4 regions of the Exiguobacterium sp. s50 genome follow, and region 4 is predicted to be linked to each of the others. Evidence: predicted binding sites of a transcription regulator. Region 4 holds the regulator's gene; each other region holds the start of a gene.
What was found. Region 4 encodes Rex, which represses fermentation and respiration genes when NADH is low (regulators of the CRP and FNR family bind a similar motif). Its sites were predicted from a motif close to TTGTGAAATATTTCACAA; they were not measured.
Positions count from the first base shown of each region.

Region 1: the regulator Rex is predicted to act here: its motif matches at 1,427-1,444, upstream of KNP68_RS01200 (L-lactate dehydrogenase).
Region 2: the regulator Rex is predicted to act here: its motif matches at 1,860-1,877, upstream of ric (iron-sulfur cluster repair di-iron protein).
Region 3: the regulator Rex is predicted to act here: its motif matches at 1,366-1,383, upstream of adhE (bifunctional acetaldehyde-CoA/alcohol dehydrogenase).

Region 1 is NZ_JACSLP010000001.1:217,853-220,969, forward strand. It holds gene KNP68_RS01195 (rhomboid family intramembrane serine protease) at 1-196, opposite strand, end outside; gene KNP68_RS01200 (L-lactate dehydrogenase) at 352-1,308, opposite strand; gene KNP68_RS01205 (DUF92 domain-containing protein) at 1,478-2,248, opposite strand; gene KNP68_RS01210 (5-formyltetrahydrofolate cyclo-ligase) at 2,227-2,781, opposite strand; gene rpmG (50S ribosomal protein L33) at 2,837-3,001, opposite strand; gene KNP68_RS01220 (1,4-alpha-glucan branching protein domain-containing protein) at 3,086-3,117, opposite strand, start outside.
Region 2 is NZ_JACSLP010000005.1:145,755-148,871, forward strand. It holds gene KNP68_RS09005 (molybdate ABC transporter permease subunit) at 1-254, opposite strand, end outside; gene modA (molybdate ABC transporter substrate-binding protein) at 251-676, opposite strand; gene KNP68_RS15180 (molybdate ABC transporter substrate-binding protein) at 691-984, opposite strand; gene ric (iron-sulfur cluster repair di-iron protein) at 1,092-1,799, opposite strand; gene aceA (isocitrate lyase) at 1,948-3,117, opposite strand, start outside.
Region 3 is NZ_JACSLP010000008.1:65,651-68,767, forward strand. It holds gene KNP68_RS12045 (YebC/PmpR family DNA-binding transcriptional regulator) at 1-611, opposite strand, end outside; gene KNP68_RS12050 (MarR family winged helix-turn-helix transcriptional regulator) at 691-1,137, opposite strand; gene adhE (bifunctional acetaldehyde-CoA/alcohol dehydrogenase) at 1,524-3,117, shown strand, end outside.
Region 4 is NZ_JACSLP010000010.1:62,122-65,238, reverse strand. It holds gene KNP68_RS13205 (ABC-F family ATP-binding cassette domain-containing protein) at 1-1,044, opposite strand, end outside; gene KNP68_RS13200 (redox-sensing transcriptional repressor Rex) at 1,194-1,850, shown strand; gene KNP68_RS13195 (twin-arginine translocase TatA/TatE family subunit) at 1,850-2,068, shown strand; gene tatC (twin-arginine translocase subunit TatC) at 2,071-2,859, shown strand; gene KNP68_RS13185 (FAD-dependent oxidoreductase) at 3,051-3,117, shown strand, end outside.

The sequences.
Region 1 (3,117 bases), on a different contig from region 4:
AGTTCATGACCGCCTCGACGTCCAAGGCGACATGGTTCGCCCACGCCTTATCTGTCCGTATGTAGAGGTGATAGACATCCCCCGCTTTCGTGTCGAACAATAAAAGTGCCCGCGACGGCTCTAAGACGCCCTCGATGCGTCCTCCTGCTTCGACGGCACGATATACATCTTCCCAAAAACAAGCTGGTTCTGTCATGTTGGCTCACCTCCTTCTATACTTTCATTCTAAAGGAATTTAGGCAGGACGACAAAATCGAGCATCGCCCCAATCTGCCCCGCTCTTCCGTCGGTCCACAAAAAAACCGTAGTGGCGGGAGCCAACTACGGTCATGACAGAACGAGTAATCGTTCTTATAAGACAGGTTGCATCGTTTTCAATAACACTTCTGCCGAATGATGCATCTTTTGTTTTTCTTCGTCTGACAACTCGATTTCCACGACTTGACGGATTCCTTGGCGGTTGATGATGGCCGGTACACCGATATGGATATCGTTCAAGCCGTATTCACCATCTAAATGTGCGCCGACCGTCAACAACGTGTTCTCGTTACGGAGCACAGCCTTGACGAGACGGAGCAAACCGAGACCGATGGCGTAGTACGTCGCGCCTTTGCGCTCGATGATGTGGTACGCCGCGTCCCGAACGTTGACGTAGATGTCTTCGAGGTCTTCCCATGTATACTCGTCGTTCTCTTCAAGCAACTGCTCGACCGACTTCCCGTAGATGCGGGCGTTGCTCCAGGCCGCGAATTCCGTGTCTCCGTGCTCACCCATGATGTAGGCGTGGCAGTTGCGTGGATCGACGTTGAAATAGTCACCGAGCATGTAACGGAGACGTGACGTATCGAGTACCGTTCCTGATCCGAACACGCGGTGTTTCGGTAAACCTGAGTATTTCCAAGCCAAATGTGTCATGATGTCGACCGGGTTCGAGGCGATGATGATGATGCCGTCGAATCCAGATGCCATGATGTCCCCAATCATCGATTTCATGATTTTGGCGTTCTTCTCGACGAGGTCGAGGCGAGTTTCACCCGGTTTTTGCGGAGCACCGGCAGTGATGACGACGATATCTGCTGCACCACAGTCCGTATAGTCCCCTGCCCAGACGCGCATCGGTGAAGAAGCGAACGAGACGCCGTGGTTCAAGTCCATCGCTTCGCCTTCCGCCTTCGATTTGTTGATGTCGATAATGACGAGTTCCTCACAAAGACTTGCTGTCGTCAATTGGTACGCAAAGCTGGCACCGACCGCTCCGGCCCCAACGAGCGCGACGCGTGTTACTTTTGCATGATTTAATGTTTCCATATTGATTCTCCACCCTTCGAACAATCTGTTTCATGTTTTTGTTATGTCTGTTACATAAAGATTGTAACATCATTCACAAACACTCACTACTAAGGAAACCGTTTTCACTTTGGCGATATTGTGACAAAATTCACATTCGTTTGAAACATCTACATTTTCTGTACTACCCTCATCGTAACAAGAGGAAACTAATCGTCGCGGCCGCGGCGATCGACAAAAAGTTGACGGCGTCATTGCCGAGAAAACGCCAGCCCGACACATAAGCCGTCGGCTCACGATGATGCATTTTCTTCTCGGTCAATTTGCCGCACACACGGCATCGATATTTCCGTTGCACCGTGGCCCCTAACAATGTGTCGACGACGCTGCCGCTCAATCCGAGAGCAATCAAGACGAGCGCGAACGTCACATCGATCTCGATAAATGGAAGCGAGGCGAGGATGATGACCGTGGCCCCGACAATCGACATGACCGTACCGAACACGGACACCCCACCACTCGTTCCCGGTTCGACTTCACGGAACGTCCGAATCGAGCGCGGTTTCTGCTTGGCGAGGACGCCGAACTCAGATCCCCACGTATCACTCGTCGCCGCGGCAATCGAGGCGACATAGGCGAATAACCAGGCGTCGTTTGGCGCAAGAATCATTCCAAGCGCCGTCACCATGCCGACGCCCCCATTGGCGAGCACTTGTACGAAATCACGGGGACCCGATTTCTCAACAATCTCATCGACAGGCGCCTTGTCCCGGGCACGATATTTCGAGGCGAGCGACGATGTCGAGAAGAAGACACCGAGTAAATAGAGCCCGAACCAACCGAAACCGTAGCCGATGACCGTCCCCGTCACGACCGTCAAGACGGCACCGGAGCGGGTCAACGAGCGCAATCGATAGCCGGCAAAGGCCACCAGACAAGTTACAACGAAGATGGCGAACATAAAATCGTTTCCCTTTCCGTCACGATGAATTCGACAGGAATGTCGTGTGGCTCAATCGGGATCTCATCGAGCAGTTGAACGTCATAGGCCAACGCGATGGTCGTCCCTTTGTACGTGGCGAGGTAGCGATCATAGTAGCCGCCTCCCCATCCGATTCGATAGCCGGACCGGTCAAACACGCGGCCGGGGACGATACAGACGTCAATCGAGCGCATCGTCGCTTCAGTCGTCGGTTCCAATATATTCATGACGCCCGGCTCGAGGTCTTCTAGCGAATGAATCTCATGGAACGTGAGTCCCTGTTTCGTAACTTTCGGCACAAACACCGATTTTCCTGCCTTCCATGCTAAGCGGATGAGCGGCAACGTATCAATCTCTAAATCGAGGGCGAGCGTAACAGCCACCGTGTCCGCCTCTTGCCACGCCTTCAGTTCGGTCAATGTATGTATGATGACGCGGTCCCGGTCCGACCGGTCGTCGAGTTCACGGATTTGACGATGTACGGCTTGCCGAAGTTGTTTCTTTTCAATCATTTCAATTCCCCCTTGTTCAAAAAAAAGGCCGCCACATGAGTGACGGCCAGTCTCATTATTTCACTTCGCGGTAAAGCGTGTGACGACGGAGACGTGGGTTGTATTTGCGCAATTCGAGGCGCTCTGGGTTGTTACGTTTGTTTTTCTTCGTGATGTACGTGCGATCGCCTGTTTCTGTGCAAGCTAGTGTGATTTTAACGCGCATTTCTTTCACTCCCATCTTACTAATGTTGTATCAAGTGCTTTTGCTTTACAGTCTAAGCATACTCAATTATCCTACCAATTTTTATTTGAAAAAGCAAGGTTATTTCGTGTTCTTTTTCAAACGTTTTTGCC
Region 2 (3,117 bases), on a different contig from region 4:
TTCGCCTGTTTGGTGAACAAGATAGTAATCGGCAACAATCCGCCGATTCCGTTGTTCCCAAGGACAATCAAGGCGTATAGTCCGATGACTGTCGGCGGCAAGATGAGCGGCAGTAAAAACACCGTCTCCAGCAGCCGCTTTCCTTTGAATTGACGGTGATGCATGAAATAGGCCGCTCCGAAGGCGAGGACGAAGGCACTCACCGTCGCCATCATCCCGACTTCGAATGTGAGTTGAAGTGGAGATTGCGTCATTTAGAAAATCCTTTCGCTAAAAAGTGAGCTTGGATATCATCGTCAAACAAACGCGCGTAAACATCGCGCACGTATGGGTTGTGCGTCAATCGGACCGCCTGATACGCGATCGTACCCGTCGCTTCAAACGGGACCGCCTGAAGCGACTCGACGTCCGTCGTCAGTTCCGTCTTATAGACAAATCCCGCATTGGCGTCGCCTTGTTCGATGAGCGTCAACACTTGTCTCACATTCTGGGCGAACATGATTCGTGGTTCCACTTCTTCCCACACGCCTTCCACTTCTAGCGCCGCTTTCGCGTAGCGACCGGCCGGGACATTGACCGGGTCACCGATGACGATCCGAGCACATGCGTTTAAGTCGTCCCACGTCTCCGCGCACGGATTCCCTTTCGGTGTCACGAGCCACAGCTCGTTATGCAAAAACGCATCCCGCTCTAGAATCGGGATTTGTAATCGGTCGACATCTCAACGCTCGCGGCTAAAAAGATATCTGCCGGAGACCCGTGATCGATTTGTGCTCGCAAGGCGCCGCTCCCGTTCGTCACGACCCGAACGTCGATCCCATCGAATTCCGCTTCAAGTTGTCGCTCGACCGCTTCTAAAGCCGGTCCTAAGCTTGCCGCCGCCAAAATGGTCACGGTGGTGTCCTCCGAATCTGAACTCGACCAGACTTGACTTAGTAATAAGGCGACCGTCACCCCTACGATGACTCCACTCACCCGTTTCATGATTAATCACTCCTTTGCCTCCCCTTTATCGTAGCGCTTGATTTGCCTCCCATCTGTATCAAACGTCACAAAAAGACACCCCCACGTAAGTAGAGGTGTGCCACTGCTTAAGCGAACGTGCGCGCCCGCGGGAATAAAATGTTGTTTTCGAGATGAATGTGTTCAAATGTATCCGATTCGAGCGCTTCTAACCGTTGATAGACAAGACGATACGTCCCACACGCTCCTTCAGGCGGCGTATAGTCGTTCGTGATTTGACGCAACTCTTTTAAAATGTCACCGGCTGCCGCGTGTTCTGACTCGAGCGAGGCCAAGATGTCATCAAGCTCCCGTCTCGTTTCAGCTGTCGGTGCCGTCTCGTGACGAAGCAACGTCGGGAAGTCTTCTGTCTCTTCTTTGACGATATGTTGTTCAAGTTCCACTTTCAATTGATTGAACAGTTGATGAATGCGTCCGAGGTGCGGATGATTTTGTCCGTGAACCCGGAACACTTTTGTCACATATGGTGTGAGCTGAGGCAATTCGTCCGTCAAAAACTGGTGATGCTTATAAATGATGTGCTCAATCAATTCCGAAGAAGAAGCGGCATCCCAATCGATGCTCTTCTCGTTCATCTCTTGCTTGCGTTGATAGAGCGCATTGACTTCTTCTAAAATATCTTCTGTCGACCGTTTCGATTTGTCAGTCGCTTCAGCGAGTGGTCGGTTGCCACCACAACAAAAATCGATTCGGTTCCGTTTGAAGATGTCTGCTGCTTGCGGGCATTGTTTGACGATTTCAGATACGTGCGTATCGCCCGTGAATGTCTGTGTCATCTGTCATAACCTCCATATTCGTTTTGACATGTTTAGCGTAGCAAGAGTTTGACGACAAAAATGTGAAATACGTCACATTTAGGTGAACGGGATTGCCGCGTTCCAAATTTGGACACAAAACAGCCCCTCATTTTGTGAGGGGCGTCGATTAATGGGAAGGCGTTTCAAATTGCTCTGCCTCGGTCGATCCGGCCAATGCCGTCGTCGACGACTGGCCTCCAGAAATGACGAGTGACACTTCATCAAAGTACCCGGTCCCGACTTCGCGCTGGTGACGTGTCGCCGTATAGCCATGCTGCTCCGCCGAGAATTCAGCTTGCTGCAACTCGGAATAGGCAGCCATCCCGCGGGCTTTGTATCCGCGTGCGAGTTCGAACATTCCGAAGTTGAGCGAGTGGAAACCAGCGAGCGTGACGAATTGGAACTTGTACCCCATCGCACCAATTTCTTGTTGGAACGTTGCGATTTCCTCGTCTGACAGCTTCTTCTTCCAGTTGAACGAAGGTGAGCAGTTGTAAGCAAGCAGTTTGCCCGGATATTTCGCGTGAATCGCATTTGCGAATTGGCGTGCCTCATCCAAATCGGGCTCGGACGTCTCGCACCAGACGAGGTCGGCGTACGGTGCGTAGGCAAGACCACGCGCGATTGCCTGCTCGATGCCTGCCTCGGTGCGGTAAAACCCTTCCGGTGTCCGGTCACCGACGATGAACGGATGGTCGATTGGGTCGATGTCGCTCGTAATCAAGTTCGCGGCGTGGGCGTCGGTCCGGGCGACGATAATCGTCGACACCCCCATGACGTCTGCCGCGAGACGTGCGGCAATCAAGTTTTTCACGGCCGTCTGTGTCGGGAGCAACACTTTGCCGCCGAGGTGACCGCACTTCTTCTCTGAAGAGAGTTGATCCTCCAAGTGGACGCCGGCTGCACCCGCCTCAATCATCGCCTTCGTCAACTCGAACACGTTGAGCACACCGCCGAAACCGGCTTCCATGTCAGCGACGATCGGGGCGAACCAATGCGTATCGCCTTTCCCTTCCGCCGTTTGAATTTGATCGGCCCGTTGAAGCGCCTGGTTAATCCGTTTGACGACGCTCGGCACCGAGTTAGCCGGGTATAGGCTTTGGTCCGGGTACATGTGTCCCGACAAGTTCGCATCGGCGGCGACTTGCCATCCGCTCAAATAGATGGCTTCGAGACCCGCCTTCACTTGCTGGATGGCCTGGTTCCCCGTCAACGCGCCGAGCGCGTGGACGTAGTCTCGTTCGTGGAGTAACTCCCATAACCGTTCCGCTCCTTTTGTCGCGAGCGTATGCTCGAT
Region 3 (3,117 bases), on a different contig from region 4:
TCGTTTTGTGGCAGCATCGTCAACTCGGCGACTTCAAACGTCTCGATGCCTGCTGCTTTGAAGGCAGTCTGGACGGCATGGAACGCTTCTGGTTCCGCATAGACGATCACCGTCTCATCTTCTTCGATGACATCACGGACGTCGAGGTCGTGCTCCATCATGAGTTCGAGTACGTCGTCAGCAGACATGCCGTTGACACCGATGACAGCCGTCGCGTCGAACATGTAAGCGACCGACCCGCTGACACCCATGTTGCCGCCGTTTTTACCGAAAGCGGCGCGGACTTCAGACGCCGTCCGGTTGACGTTGTTCGTGAGCGTGTCGACGATGAGCATCGAGCCGTTCGGTCCGAATCCTTCATAGCGGAGCTCATCGAAGTTCTCTTCGTCGCCGCCCTTCGCTTTGTCGATGGCGCGGTCGATGATTGCGCGCGGGACGTTGTACGTCTTCGCTCGTTCGACGACGAACTTGAGTGCTTGGTTTGATTCTGGATCTGGTTCCCCTTGACGGGCGACTACGTAGATTTCACGGCCGAACTTCGCATAGATGCGACTCGTATTGGCGTCTTTTGACGCCTTTTTCTCTTTAATGTTGTTCCATTTACGACCCATTACATGTCATCTCTCTTTCCATTGTTCGATTGATTCATCCTCGATTATATAAGAAGACGTGGATGTTGACGAGCAAAAATCATCCCTCGCTTTTATCCATCTTCTCGACGATCTCCGTCAACGTCTTCAAACTGTCGATTAGGCGGTCCGTCTCTTCCTCGTTCAGAAACGCGAGACGGTCCTCGAACAGGCGACGGAACGAATCGCGACGCTCGCGGAGGACGAGTTCGCCCTTTTCGGTCAGTTGATTCCAGATGACGCGGCGATCGCGTTCGTCCGGGACGCGGGTGATGTAGCCCTCATCGACGAGCTTCGTGATGAGCGGCGTCACGTTCGGCGGGGCAATCGATAACGTCTCACTGATGTGTCCGTTCGTGACCGCGCGTTCATCTTCAATCAACATGAGGAGATGAAAGTGGGAAAAGTTTAAGTTTGGGATTTGCGGAAGGTCGGAACGACGTAATAACTTCCGGCGAATTAATGGGATCAGTTTCACGAACTGATCGGCTGCGTCTTGTCTCGGCATAATCATGTCACTTCCTAATTAGGTTCTTTCTTCATTATACACGACCGAGCGCAGGGTGGACGACCAATCCTCATCCCGTGACATTTTGCACAGCGCATTCGCCTCATCATGGACACAATGGATGTAAGCGTTTACATATCGCATATGCTTTATTTTCATGAAAACGCATTCGATTTTACTGAGCGTCATATGAAAAAGCAAGCCCTATCCTCATTCTCCTAAAAAATATTGTGAAAGAGTTCACATTGTTGTCACGCACAAAATGCGAGAAACATTGTATTCTATGAATGTGAAGGAAAGCACAAACTCTTCTCAAACCAACTGATTGCCCCGTGCTCTCCATCAAGTCAACAGTATAAGCTCTCATTCATGAGGAGGAAACCAACATGGCAGTTAAAGAGAAAGCAGTAGTAGAAACATCAGCAGAACAGATGGTCGATACGCTCGTCACTAGAGCCCACACGGCGCTTGAGACATTGATGACGTTCGACCAAGAGAAAATCGATGCGATCGTTCAAGCGATGGCGTTAGCCGGTCTCGAACAACACGTCGCCCTCGCGAAACATGCATATGAAGAAACAGGTCGCGGTGTGTTTGAAGATAAAATGATCAAAAACATCTTTGCGACAGAATATATTTATAACTCACTCCGTGGCGAGAAGACGGTTGGCGTCATCGAGGACGATGAGCAAAACGGTATCACGTACATCGCAGAACCAGTCGGAGTCGTCGCCGGGGTCACACCGGTCACGAACCCGACATCAACGACGATGTTCAAAGCAATCATCGCCATCAAAACACGTAACCCGATCATCTTCGGTTTCCACCCGTCGGCACAACAGTGTTCAAGTGAAGCGGCACGCATCCTTCGTGACGCAGCCATCGAAGCGGGAGCTCCGGAACACTTGATTCAATGGGTTGAAAAACCGTCACTCGACGCGACGAAAGCGCTCATGAACCACCCAGGAGTCGCCATGGTCCTCGCAACTGGTGGAGCGGCGATGGTCAAATCAGCCTACTCGACTGGTAAACCAGCCCTTGGCGTCGGTCCTGGTAACGTTCCGGCCTACATCGACAAAACAGCAAAAGTAAAACGTGCCATCTCGGACGTCATCTTGTCGAAAACGTTCGATAACGGGATGATCTGTGCATCTGAACAAGCGATTATCGTCGACCAAGAAGTGTACGAAGAAGTGAAAGCCGAAATGACGGCGCTCGGTTGCTACTTCTGCTCACCAGAAGAGAAAGCAAAACTCGAGACACTCGTCATTAAAACAGACTCTTGTGCGGTCAACCCGGAAATCGTCGGGAAGCCTGCAGCCTGGATCGCCGAACGAGCTGGACTCACAGTCCCGGCCGATACGAAAATCTTGATCGCCGAACTCGAGACGGTAGGTGCGACAGAACTGCTCTCACATGAGAAACTCAGCCCAGTACTCGGAGCCTACAAAGTCCAATCGCGTGAAGAAGGATTCGCCATCGCTGAGAAGATGCTTGAAATCGGTGGTCTCGGACATACGGCAGCCATCCACTCGACTGACGACGCCGCCATCCTCGCATTCGGACTCCGGATGAAAGCTTGCCGCATCATCGTCAACTCGCCAACGGCACACGGCGGGATCGGTGATCTCTATAACGAAATGACACCATCACTCACACTCGGTTGTGGGTCGTACGGTAAAAACTCCGTCTCTGAGAACGTGACGGCGAAACATCTACTCAACGTGAAAAAGGTGGCGAGACGTCGCGTGAATATGCAATGGTTTAAAGTCCCTGAAAAGATTTACTTTGAGAAAAACTCGGTCCAATACCTTCAATCGCTCACATCGAAAAAACGGGCGATGATCGTCACGGATGAAATGATGGTCAAACTCGGATTTGCTGATAAAGTCGTCAAAAACTTGCCGGCTGGCGTCGAGTACCGCATCTTCGACCAAGTCGAGCCAGACCCGTCAGTTGAGACGGTCATGCGCGGTGCCG
Region 4 (3,117 bases):
GAGCTGCTGGGCAATCGGTTCCTCATAGCCGATGGCGAGGTCGCTCCCGCTCAACACGTCGTTCCCGCTTTGGCGCTTGATCGAGAACGAGAGGACGGCACTGCGCTCATCACCGTCCGGCGCTTCCATCCGGTCGACTTTCTCGAGACGCTTGCGGACACTCTGGGCCCGCTTCGTCGTCGTCGCCCGGGCGATGTTACGCTGGATGAAGTCCTGCATTTTGGCGATTTCTTCTTGTTGCGACTCGAACTGCTTCTTCTCTTGCTCGTAGATGGCGGCCTTCTGTTCGAGATACTTCGTATAGTTGCCGACGAAGCGACGGCTCCGGTGGCGTGACAGCTCATAGACGACCGAGACGACGCGGTCGAGGAAGTAGCGGTCGTGGGAGACGATGAGGACGGCGCCTTTATAGCCGCTCAAATACTTCTCGAGCCAGCCGAGCGTCTCAATATCCAAGTGGTTCGTCGGCTCATCCAGGATGAGCAGGTCCGGACTTTGGAGCAGCATTTTCGCGAGGGCGAGGCGCGTCCGTTGTCCGCCGGAGAGCGTGTCGATGCGGCGTTCGAAATCGTCCGGATAGAAACGCATCCCGTGAAGAACGGAGCGGATTGTTGCCTCGTATTGATAGCCGCCGCGGTCTTTGAACGTATGCTGTTCTTCATCGTAAGACGACAGCAGGCGCTCATAGGCGGCCGGGTCGTTCAAAATGCGCTCTGAACCCATGTCTTGCTCCATGCGGCGCAGCGTCTTTTCTTGTTCGATTAAATCAATGAAGACAGTAAGCATCTCATTCCAAATTGTCTCGTTGGATTCGAGTCCTGAATCTTGGGCCAGGTAGCCGATGGTGACGTCTTTTGGCTTCATGATGTCGCCCGAGTCGTAGTTGTATTCCCCGGCGATGACTTTGAGCAATGTCGACTTGCCGGCACCGTTACGGCCGACAAGCGCGACGCGTTCGCCTTCTTGAATTTCGAGTTTGACGTTCTCTAAAATCGGCTCGACGCCGAATGATTTCGATAAGTTATTGACTTGCAGTAGGATCAAGTGAAAAAACCCCTTTCTCTCTATTTAGTATACTTTATTTCTTCCCCTTTTCAGGTATATTCATTGAGTGGTCATGTGAATTCGTTTACAATCAAGGTGTATGAAATTAGATTCGTTTGAAACGCGTCGTAAAAAGGAGGCTCTTTCCGTTGAGTCAAAACGAACCAAAGATTCCGCAAGCGACAGCCAAACGGTTGCCACTATACTATCGGTTTATCCAAAGCCTACATTCATCAGGAAAACAGCGTGTCTCTTCTGCTGAACTGAGCGAGGCGGTCAAGGTCGATTCGGCCACGATCCGTCGCGATTTCTCGTACTTCGGTGCGCTCGGTAAAAAGGGATATGGCTATAACGTACAGTATCTGTTAGACTTTTTCCGTAAGACACTGAATCAGGACGAGATTACGAACGTCGCCTTAGTCGGGGTTGGTCATCTTGGGACAGCTTTCGTCAACTATAACTTCCTTAAAAACAATAACACACATATCGTCGTCGGGTTCGACGCAGACGAGACAAAAGTCGGCACGACGATGTCCGGTGTCCCGATTCATCACGTGGATGAGATGGAACAGATCATGAAACAAAACAAGATTGACGTCGCCATCTTAACGGTGCCGTCTACCTATGCGCAGCCTGTCGCGGATGACTTGGTCCGCTTCGGCATCAAAGGCATCTTGAACTTCACGCCGGCCCGTCTTACGGTGCCGGACACGGTCCGCGTCCATCACATCGACTTGTCGATCGAACTCCAGTCGCTCATTTACTTTATGCAACACTATCCATCTGCTGAGGGGGTCCATCAATAATGGAATTACTATCATCGTTGCTCGTCGTCGGTATTCCAGGAGGCGCAAGTATCTTCATTATCGCCATCGTCGCGCTCATCATCTTCGGGCCGAAGAAATTGCCTGAATTCGGACGCGCCGCTGGTCAAACGCTCCGTGAGTTCAAAAATGCCACGAACGGCATGATGAACGAACATGACGAGAAAGATAAGAAAGAACTTGAGAAGAAAGAGCAGTAATCATGAATCATCAACCTGATCAAGAGCGGGCGCTGTCCGATCACTTGACAGAGCTGCGGAGACGACTGATGCTGTCGGCATTTGTCGTCTTTGCCTTCTTTTTGATCGCTTTGCCGAGTGTCAAATACGTGCTCGCCTATCTGCAGGCGGACCTCGTCGAACGAGGGCTCGAACTGAACGCCTTTGGGGTCGCGGACCCGCTCATGATTTACTTGAACTTGGCGCTCGTCATCGGGCTCGTCGCATCCGGTCCGTTTCTACTGTATCAACTGTGGGCGTTCGTCGCACCTGGTCTGCATCCGAACGAGCGGAAAGCGACGCTCGCCTATATCCCGATCATCTTCATCTTGTTCCTGATCGGTCTCGCGTTCGCCTATTATTGGTTGTTCCCGCTCGTCCTCGATATCTCGACGGACCTCGGGCAAGACCTCGGGCTAACGCAAATCATCGGGGCGTCGAACTACTTCACGTTCTTGCTGCAACTGACCATCCCATTCGGACTGTTGTTCCAGTTGCCGGTCGTGACGATGTTCTTGACGCGCATCGGTGTCGTGACGCCGTACTTCTTATCAAAAATTCGGAAGTATGCGTACTTCGCCTTGTTCGTCATCGCCGCGTTCATCACGCCGCCGGATTTGACGTCGCATCTCATGGTGTCATTGCCGCTCTTCTTCTTGTATGAAATCAGCTTATCGATTTCACGCATCACGTACCGGGGCGTGCTCCGTCGTGAGAAAGAGGCGATGGTGAAAGAGCAGATGGATTTGATGAAACAAATGAATGAGAAGTGAGCATCGTTCCTTAACGGGACGGTGCTTTTTTGTTGTCACAGTGGGTGTTCAAACTTTCGACATATTTACGTGAAAAAGTGAGCAAAAGGATTGTCAAACCTTCTTGTGAAATAGTACACTAAGTTCAGAAAGCGAATGTGATATTTATCACAAACACTAACTTGCCTAACACTCAAAGGAGAGACAACCATATGAAAATCGCAGTCATCGGATGTACACACGCAGGAACAGCAGCCGTCAAAGGATTACTCGCCAAGC